Regions from separate parts of the Cronobacter dublinensis subsp. dublinensis LMG 23823 genome, predicted to be linked through region 1. Evidence: predicted binding sites of a transcription regulator. Region 1 holds the regulator's gene; the other holds the start of a gene.
The links. Region 1 encodes Fur, which represses iron uptake genes when iron is present. Its sites were predicted from a motif close to ATAATAATGAGAACNACTATCAA; they were not measured.
Positions count from the first base shown of each region.

Region 2: a site for Fur is predicted at 1,142-1,164, ahead of exbB (tol-pal system-associated acyl-CoA thioesterase). Genes of this name have one in related genera too.

Region 1 is NZ_CP012266.1:1,350,903-1,355,207, forward strand. Features, by position in the region: gene AFK67_RS06175 (beta-N-acetylhexosaminidase) at 1-204, shown strand, start outside; gene AFK67_RS06180 (helix-turn-helix domain-containing protein) at 262-873, opposite strand; gene fur (ferric iron uptake transcriptional regulator) at 1,197-1,649, opposite strand; gene fldA (flavodoxin FldA) at 1,939-2,469, opposite strand; gene ybfE (LexA regulated protein) at 2,631-2,912, opposite strand; gene ybfF (esterase) at 3,040-3,807, opposite strand; gene seqA (replication initiation negative regulator SeqA) at 3,991-4,305, shown strand, end outside.
Region 2 is NZ_CP012266.1:3,804,098-3,808,402, reverse strand. Features, by position in the region: gene metC (cystathionine beta-lyase) at 1-975, opposite strand, end outside; gene exbB (tol-pal system-associated acyl-CoA thioesterase) at 1,225-1,965, shown strand; gene exbD (TonB system transport protein ExbD) at 1,972-2,397, shown strand; gene AFK67_RS17595 (SDR family oxidoreductase) at 2,478-3,374, opposite strand; gene AFK67_RS17590 (hypothetical protein) at 3,653-4,072, opposite strand; gene AFK67_RS17585 (hypothetical protein) at 4,078-4,305, opposite strand, start outside.

The DNA.
Region 1 (4,305 bases):
GTGCCCGGCGCGCGCATTAACGCAGGCGTATTGCAGATGAACACCAGCCTGCCTGGCGTGACGGTAGAGTATTCCACCGATGGCGGCGCGCGCTGGCAGCGCTATGACGCCGCGCAACCGCCGGGCGTCACGGGCGACGTGCAGGTGCGCAGCGTCAGCCACGACGGCAAACGTTACAGCCGGACGGAGCACCTGCAGCCGTAACGGCATAATAAAAAAGCCAGCCTCCGGGCTGGCTTTTAGGTTTATCGGGGCGGCGTATTACGGCGCGTCAGGCAGGGAATGCACGGCTAGCAGCTTACCTTTACTGATTTCAATATGTTTCGCGCTGCGCAACTGAGAAAGGGTTTTCATTACCATACTGCGGGAAAGATTGGTTTTTTTAACAATATAATCTGCGACGTTAATCCGGTTACGCATAAACTCATCCATCGCGGCCAGACATTCGATATTGGCTTTAATCATACTAAAGCTGTTTCTGCCGAGCATAATCTCTTCGCGATAGCAAAGCATATTAATTATCCATGAGGACAAAACCAGGAGATGTAACTGGCAGTGATTTTTTTCAATTTCCTGCATGAAATAATCAAAAGGAATTAACTGATAATGACATTCTGAATCCGCCTGTAATTTTGCGAATTGGGATTTACCTAAATTTCTGGCCAGGCCCAGTACCGACGGGGCGCTGCTTTTTTCCAGCAGCAGCCGGTCGCTCTGGCGCATCAGCGAGAACTGACCGCCGCGTATGATACAGATTTCCCCGTCCCGCAGCGGGATCAGCGTATTTTTCTCCGCACGAGACCAGTTACCGTAACTATTGAAAATATCAGCAATGCGATAAATCTCAGCAAGGGGTTTGGAGGGTAATACCATATTGGTTACCTTGTTTAAAATAAAATTATGTCGTTGCTGTATCTTAATGGATGCTTTTTTATTGCTGCAATAAGGGGCAGGGAAGAGGAAATGAACAATCGTGATAATTCGTTGCCTAACTGATTGACCGGTAAAGACATTTATCTTTTCTGAATTTCAATTTAATAAAATAGATATGGTTTAATTAAGCATTGTACGCTGTATTAAAATACGCAGCGCAGTGTTTTTTATCTAAAATAGTACAGCTGTATTTTCAGTCTCTGGTTTTCAGACAATAAAAAAGCCGACACAGGTCGGCTTTGGAGCAGGCGGTATGACGAGCGTTATTTCTCGCCGACCTCGTGCGCGTGTTCGTTTTCGCGGCAGTCGCCATCGGCACAGTGACCGTACAGATAGAGGCTGTGGTTAGTCAGGCGGATGCCGTGACGCGTCGCGATTTCACGCTGACGAGCTTCAATAGATTCATCGCTGAATTCGATCACTTTGCCGCAATCGAGGCAGATCAGGTGATCGTGATGATGCTGTTGCGTCAGCTCGAAAACGGATTTACCGCCTTCGAAGTTGTGACGGGTGACAATGCCGGCATCGTCGAACTGGTTCAGTACGCGATAGACCGTGGCAAGGCCAATCTCTTCACCCATGTCAATCAGACGCTTATAAAGGTCTTCCGCACTGACATGATGATTGACCGGTTCCTGCAGCACTTCGAGGATTTTTAATCGAGGAAGCGTGACTTTCAGGCCGGCCTTCTTTAATGCGGTATTGTTGTCAGTCATGCGGAATCTGTCCTGTTGCTTAACGACTCGTCCCGAAAGGGAGCGATACATCGGATACGCCGAAGATGAATGCGTCTCATTATAGAACTGACATGCCTAAATGAAAACCGCAAGCACCCGGCAAAAAAGAGCTTAAAAATCGTGGACCCGCCAGCGTTTTTAACGTGAAGGCCTGATAATTAAGGAAGCCATTGTACAGCGTAGTGAGGGAAAGTTAAAAATTTGTAGCAATTATTTTCATTGCTTTTATCTATCAACCGGCGCGGACGGCCGCCCGCGCCGTTTATCATCAGGCGTTGATGATTTCCTGCAGGTGCAGCTCTTCAGAAACCTGCTTCACCCACTTCTCAACGCGTTCTGCGGTGAGCTCCGGCTGGCGATCTTCGTCAATCGCGAGGCCGACGAAGTGATCGTCATCCGCCAGACCTTTGGACGCTTCGAAGTGATAACCTTCGGTCGGCCAGTGGCCAACGATAGTCGCGCCGCGCGGCTCGATAATATCGCGAATGGTGCCCAGCGCGTCGCAGAAGTATTCCGCGTAATCTTCCTGGTCGCCGCAGCCGAACAGCGCAACCAGCTTACCGTTGAAGTCAATTTCTTCCAGCGTCGGGAAAAAGTCGTCCCAGTCGCACTGCGCTTCACCGTAGTACCAGGTCGGGATGCCAAGCAGAAGAATATCGAACGCTTCCAGATCCTCTTTGCTGCTTTTAGCAATGTCATGCACTTCAGCAACGTCTTTCCCGAGCTGTTTCTGGATAATTTTTGCGATATTTTCGGTGTTGCCGGTGTCGCTGCCGAAAAAGATGCCTACGATTGCCATAAGAAGAATAACCTCTTGAATCTAAATGTGATGGTGCTGGCATAACGCCCACAGATAGGGCAATCATAGCAGAACAGGCGAAGGTGCGGAAACGGTATCAGGCGCCGGGTGCACTCTCTGCTACATTGCCCCGTCCTTTTGGGTAAAATTCAGACCAGACCTTACTCCTGCAAGGCCTGCAGCTGAGCGAGGAGCATGGCTTCAATCAGCTCGCTGCGGCTGATATTACGCGCCTGCGCCAGATGATTCAGCGCGTCCACGGCGTCGGCGTTCAGCTTCAGCTCCACGCGCTTAAGCCCGCGAACTTTGTCGCGCTTAAGCTGGTTGCGCTTATTGATGCGCAGCTGTTCATCTCGCGACAGCGGATTGGTTTTCGGTCTGCCCGGACGGCGTTCATCCGCGAAGAGATCGAGCGTTGTGCGGTCCGTTTGTTCTTTTGCCATGGTATGAGTATAGACAGGGGAAACAGGCTGTCGGGGCGGTCCCGACGGTATTTCAGCGCGCCATCATACATGAGGCAGCGAAGCGCGCCAACGCATCCGGCGCGCGACGGCGCCGGTCGGTCTGTTTTTAATCAGTTTCCAGGAAACGACGGATAGCGCGTACCACCGCCTGCGGTTTTTCGGCATGAACCCAGTGACCGGCCCCCGCGATAACGTGCGCGCGGGCCTGCGGGAATTGCGCCAGCAGCGCCTCGCGGTGCGCTTCTTCCACATAAGGCGACGCGCCGCCGCGAATAAACAGCGCCGGGCCGTGCCAGGCGGGGATCGCCTGCCAGCCGACGATATGCGCATACTGCTCCCACAGCACCGGCACGTTAAAGCGCCACTCGCCGTCGACAAACGACTTCAGCAGAAACTGAATCACGCCTTCTTCCGCGATATGCTGGCGCATGATTTCCGCTGCCTGCTGGCGGGAGGTCGCGCCCGCATCGCTCACCGCGTTAACGGCCGCGAATATCTCGTCGTGGCGGCGCACCTGATAATCCACCGGCGCGATATCAATCGCCACCAGCTTTTCGATGCGCTCCGGGGCAAGCGCGGTGACGGCCATCGCCGCTTTGCCGCCCATCGAGTGACCGATAAGAATCACCTTATTCAGTCCCAGCGAATCCAGCGTGTCGAGAATATCCTGCGCCATCGCCGGGTAATCCATCGCCTCGCTACGCGCAGAAAGGCCGTGGTTGCGTAAATCGACCTGCACGATGTCATTATCCTGCACCAGGTCGCGGGCCAGCACGCCGAGGTTATCGAGACTCCCGAACAGCCCGTGAATTAACACAATCGGTGTATTTTGAGTCGGTTGTTGCGCAGATTGCGTGCGGGTATTTAATTTCATGGCAAAGTTCTTTTTTGGCGACTGACAGGTTAGGTTATCATGTTGACCATTCTGCCGCCCGGCTGCAAGGTTCCAGTTAATTCCGACTTTTGCGGCCTTCCTGGTTTGACGCTATCCGCTGTTGGGTTTTAACTCTATAATCCCAATGACTTGTATTCAGAAAAGAAATCGCACTGGATTAAGATGAAAACGATTGAAGTTGATGACGAGCTGTATCGCTACATTGCCAGCCACACCCTGCATATTGGCGAAAGCGCGTCCGACATTTTACGGCGCATGCTGAAGTTTTCCGCCGCCTCGCACGTCGCTGCTACACCCGCCAAAGCAGAGCTTCCCGAAACCGTCGCGCCCGCCGCTGAAAAACCGGCCAACCCGGCGCGCGATCGCGTTCGCGCCATGCGCGAGCTGCTGCTGTCGGATGAATACGCCGAACAAAAACGCGCGGTCAATCGTTTTATGCTGGTGCTGTCTACACTCTATTCACTGGATGCAGACGCG
Region 2 (4,305 bases), 2.0 Mb from region 1:
CGCGAATTCCGTCTCGCTCAAACGTCTGTCGAGAATAAAAGAGAACAGGCCGCTGGCGCCGCTAAAATCGCGCTGCCAGAATTCATGGCCTTTGCTGCCGGGCAGCGCCGGATGGTTGACGCGCGCCACCTGCGGATGCGCCGCCAGCCATTGTGCGATTTTCAGCGCGCTTTCGTGATGCTGACGCAGGCGCACGGCAAGGGTGCGCAGGCCGCGGCTGGTGACATACGCCGTGTCGGCATCCACCATCTGGCCCATCAGGTAGGCGTTTTCGCGAAGCGTATCCCAGCAGCGGGCATTGGCGACGGCGGTGCCGATCATCGCGTCCGAATGGCCGACCAGATATTTAGTGCCTGCCTGAATAGAAATATCGACGCCGAAATCGAGCGCTTTGAACAGAATGCCCGCAGCCCAAGTGTTGTCCATCATAATAATGGCCTGCGGCGCGACGCGGCGCACCGCCGCGACAATCGCCGGGACGTCATGCACTTCCATCGTGATGGAGCCTGGCGACTCCAGAAACACGACTTTGGTGTTGGGCTGAATATGTTGCGCGATAGCCGCGCCCGCCAGCGGATCGAACCAGCTGGTGGTGACGCCGAGCTTCGCGAGAATTTTGGTGCAGAAATCCTGCGTCGGCTCATACGCGCTGTTGGTCACCAGCACATGGTCGCCCTGTTCAACAAACGCCAGAATAGTATTAGCGACCGCCGCTGCGCCGCACGGAAACAGCGCGCAGCCCGCGCCGCCTTCCAGCTCGCACATCGCCTCCTGAAGCGAAAAGTGGGTCAGGGTGCCGCGACGGCCATAAAACAGTTCCCCCTGCGCGCGCCCGGCGGTGGCCTGTTTTTTCGCCTCAACGCTCTCAAACACCAGCGATGACGCCCGCTGGATCACGCTGTTCACCGAACCTTGCGTGTAACGTTTCGCGCGTCCGGCATGGATGAGCGTCGTCTCGATGTGTTTGTCGGTCATGGAAGGCTCCTGTCTGAACGTCTGGATGTCTAAAACTACGTTACCACGGAAAATCCCCAGCGCCTCGCGCTGTTTTGCGTTTGGCGGGAAAGATGAAAAAACGTCATCTGCGCCGCTTTCCTGTCTGAGCGCAAAGAAAAAAAATGTGCGCTGGCGCACCATGCAAATACTAATGAGAACTACTATCAATTCGATGTCATTTTGATATCATTGTGAGCAGTTTTGTGACTTTCGTCCTGGAGATGCAGAGTGGGAAATAATTTGATGCAGACGGATCTCTCCGTCTGGGGCATGTATCAGCATGCCGACATCGTGGTGAAAATTGTCATGATCGGCCTCATCCTGGCCTCCGTCGTGACCTGGGCGATCTTCTTTAGCAAAAGCGTTGAGCTCGCCGGTCACAAGCGCCGCCTCAAACGCGAGCAGCAGGAGCTGGCAGGCGCCCGCACGCTGAACGACGCGCGCGAGATGGCCGAGCGTTTCGGCCCGAAAAGCCTCAGCGCCCGTCTGATTGACGAAGCGCAGAACGAGCGTGAGCTCTCGGCAGGCAGCGAAGATAACGAAGGCATTAAAGAGCGCACCGGTTTTCGTCTTGAGCGTCGCGTGGCGGCGGCAGGGCGTCACATGGGGCGCGGCAACGGCTATCTCGCCACTATCGGCGCGATTTCTCCGTTCGTCGGCCTGTTCGGCACCGTGTGGGGCATCATGAACAGCTTTATCGGCATCGCCCAGTCGCAGACCACCAACCTTGCGGTCGTGGCGCCGGGTATCGCCGAAGCGCTGCTGGCGACGGCCATTGGTCTTATCGCCGCGATCCCGGCCGTGGTTATCTACAACATTTTTGCGCGCACCATCGGCAGCTATAAAGCGACGCTCGGTGATGTCGCGGCACAGGTGCTGCTGCTGCAAAGCCGCGATCTGGATCTCGAGGCGAGCGCGCAGGCGCAGCCGCAGCCGGTACGTACTGCTCAGAAACTGCGTTTAGGTTAATGCCCTATGGCGATGCGTCTTAACGAAAATCTGGATGATAACGGCGAAATGCACGAAATTAACGTCACGCCGTTTATCGACGTGATGCTGGTGCTGCTGATTATCTTTATGGTGGCCGCGCCGCTCGCGACCGTCGATGTGAAGGTGAATCTGCCGGCGGCGTCGAGCCAGCCGCAGCCGCGCCCGGAAAAGCCGGTCTATCTGTCGGTGAAAGCGGATAAAACGATGTTTATCGGCAACGACCCGGTTACCCGCGACACGATGGTCGGCGCGCTGGACGCGCAGACCGGCGGCAAGAAAGACACCACGATTTTCTTTCGCGCCGACAAAACGGTCGACTACGAAACCATGATGAGCGTGATGGATACGCTACATCAGGCGGGCTATCTGAAAATCGGCCTGGTCGGTCAGGAAGTGACGAAAGCGAAGTAACGCTTAAGCCTTCAGATAACCCTTCAGATAAAGAAAAAGCGCGGCACAGGCCGCGCTTTTTTATGCTCCATCGCCGGGCGTTAACTCAGGTGCTCGCCGCCGGTCACGCCGTGAACTTCGGCGGTGACGTAGCTCGACTCCTGGCTTGCCAGATAGACGTAAATCGGCGCAAGCTCGGCGGGCTGACCGGCGCGTTTAAGCGGCGTCTGCTGGCCGAACTGCGGGATTTTCTCCTGCGGCTGACCGCCACAGATTTGCAGCGGCGTCCAGATAGGGCCTGGGGCCACGATATTCACGCGAATGCCTTTCTCGGCCACCTGTTTCGCAAGGCCGCGGCTGTAGTTCAGGATAGCGGCCTTGGTAGAGGCGTAATCCAGCAGGTGCGGACTCGGCTGATATGCCTGAATGGACGACGTCGTAATAATGCTCGCCCCCGGTTTCAGGTGCGGCAGCGCCTCCTGGGTTATCCAGAACAGCGCGAACACGTTGGTCGCATAGGTTTTCTGAAACTGTTCGCTGGTGAGATCCGCAATATCTTCAACGGCGGTCTGCTTACCGGCCACCAGCGCCAGAATATCCAGCCCGCCCAGTTCTTTAATGGCGCGATGCACCAGCTCACGGGCGAATTTCTCATCGGTCAGATCGCCTGGGATCAGCACCGCTTTGCGGCCTGCCTCTTCAATCAGCGCTTTGACCTCTTCGGCGTCCTGCTGCTCGTCCGGGAGGTAGTTCAGCACCACGTCCGCGCCTTCTCGCGCGTAAGCAATGGCGGCAGCGCGTCCGATGCCGGAATCGCCCCCTGTCACCAGTGCCTTACGATCCTGAAGACGACCGCTGCCCTTGTAGGTTTTCTCGCCGCAGTCCGGCACCGGCTCCATTTTTGCCTGAATGCCCGGCGCAGGCTGTTTCTGCTTTGGATATTCCCCGGTGAAATACTGGGAAGTCGGGTCCTGGATCTTGTTCTGGTCGTTCGCCATAAGTTCCTCCTCGTTATCAAAGCGTATCTCTAAGGGTAGTGCCTTGTGCTGCGCTGTCGAAAATTATCAGGATTTTCTGTATTCACGTTGCGCAGGGTAGTCTTCGGGGCGTGCCTGTAAAGTGAGGCATAGTTAACGCTGCTGCGCCGGGCGGCGCTATCGCTGTGACGCATCAAGCGCGGCACACGCAATCATACCGGCGACGCACATATCGGCGCGCTGTAGCAGGTGACGGAGGTGATAACGCAGAGGAGAGCGGCAAGTGAAAAGCGGGCGCGCTACTTTTTGGCTGAAGGGGCGGGCGGTTCCGGGAGCGGCGTAACGGAGGAGGTCTGGCAGTTGCCATCGGCGAGCTGACGGGTCAGCATCAGCGTTTCGGCTTCCTGCGTTTTGATCTGCTGATAGTGTTGTTCAATCGCCGCCATGATTTGCGCGCGCAGCTGCGGGTGCCGGTTCATGAGTTCTTCCAGCACCGCGCCATACACTTCTTCTTTCACCAGCAACGGATAGATTTCGCGGCGATTATGCCATTTCAGCTGTACCAGGGCGGCCGGGATCGTCAGCACTGCCCGGGTATAACCCGCAATGGCTTCATTCTTTTCGTTAATCAGCGCCTGCAAATTCTGACTTAAGATAAATTTCTGCTCTTCTTGCTTATCTAAAGTGAAATATTGGTGGCTGGAGGTTATTTCCGTCACGCCAGTTAATCCTCGAACTTATAAAAAACGGGGGCGTCTTTTTCCTGGGTAATGAGATTAAGCCAAATTTTATTACCCGCTTCATTTATCTGCGCGGTTTTGGTGGCGATCAGTTCAGCCAATTCTTCAGCGCTAATAGTATTATCTTCGACCAGTTTATTCAGGACTTTAGTGTAAGCCTCGATTTTAACCACACTGAGCAGGCGTGCTTTAATATGGCGGTCGCGTTCTTC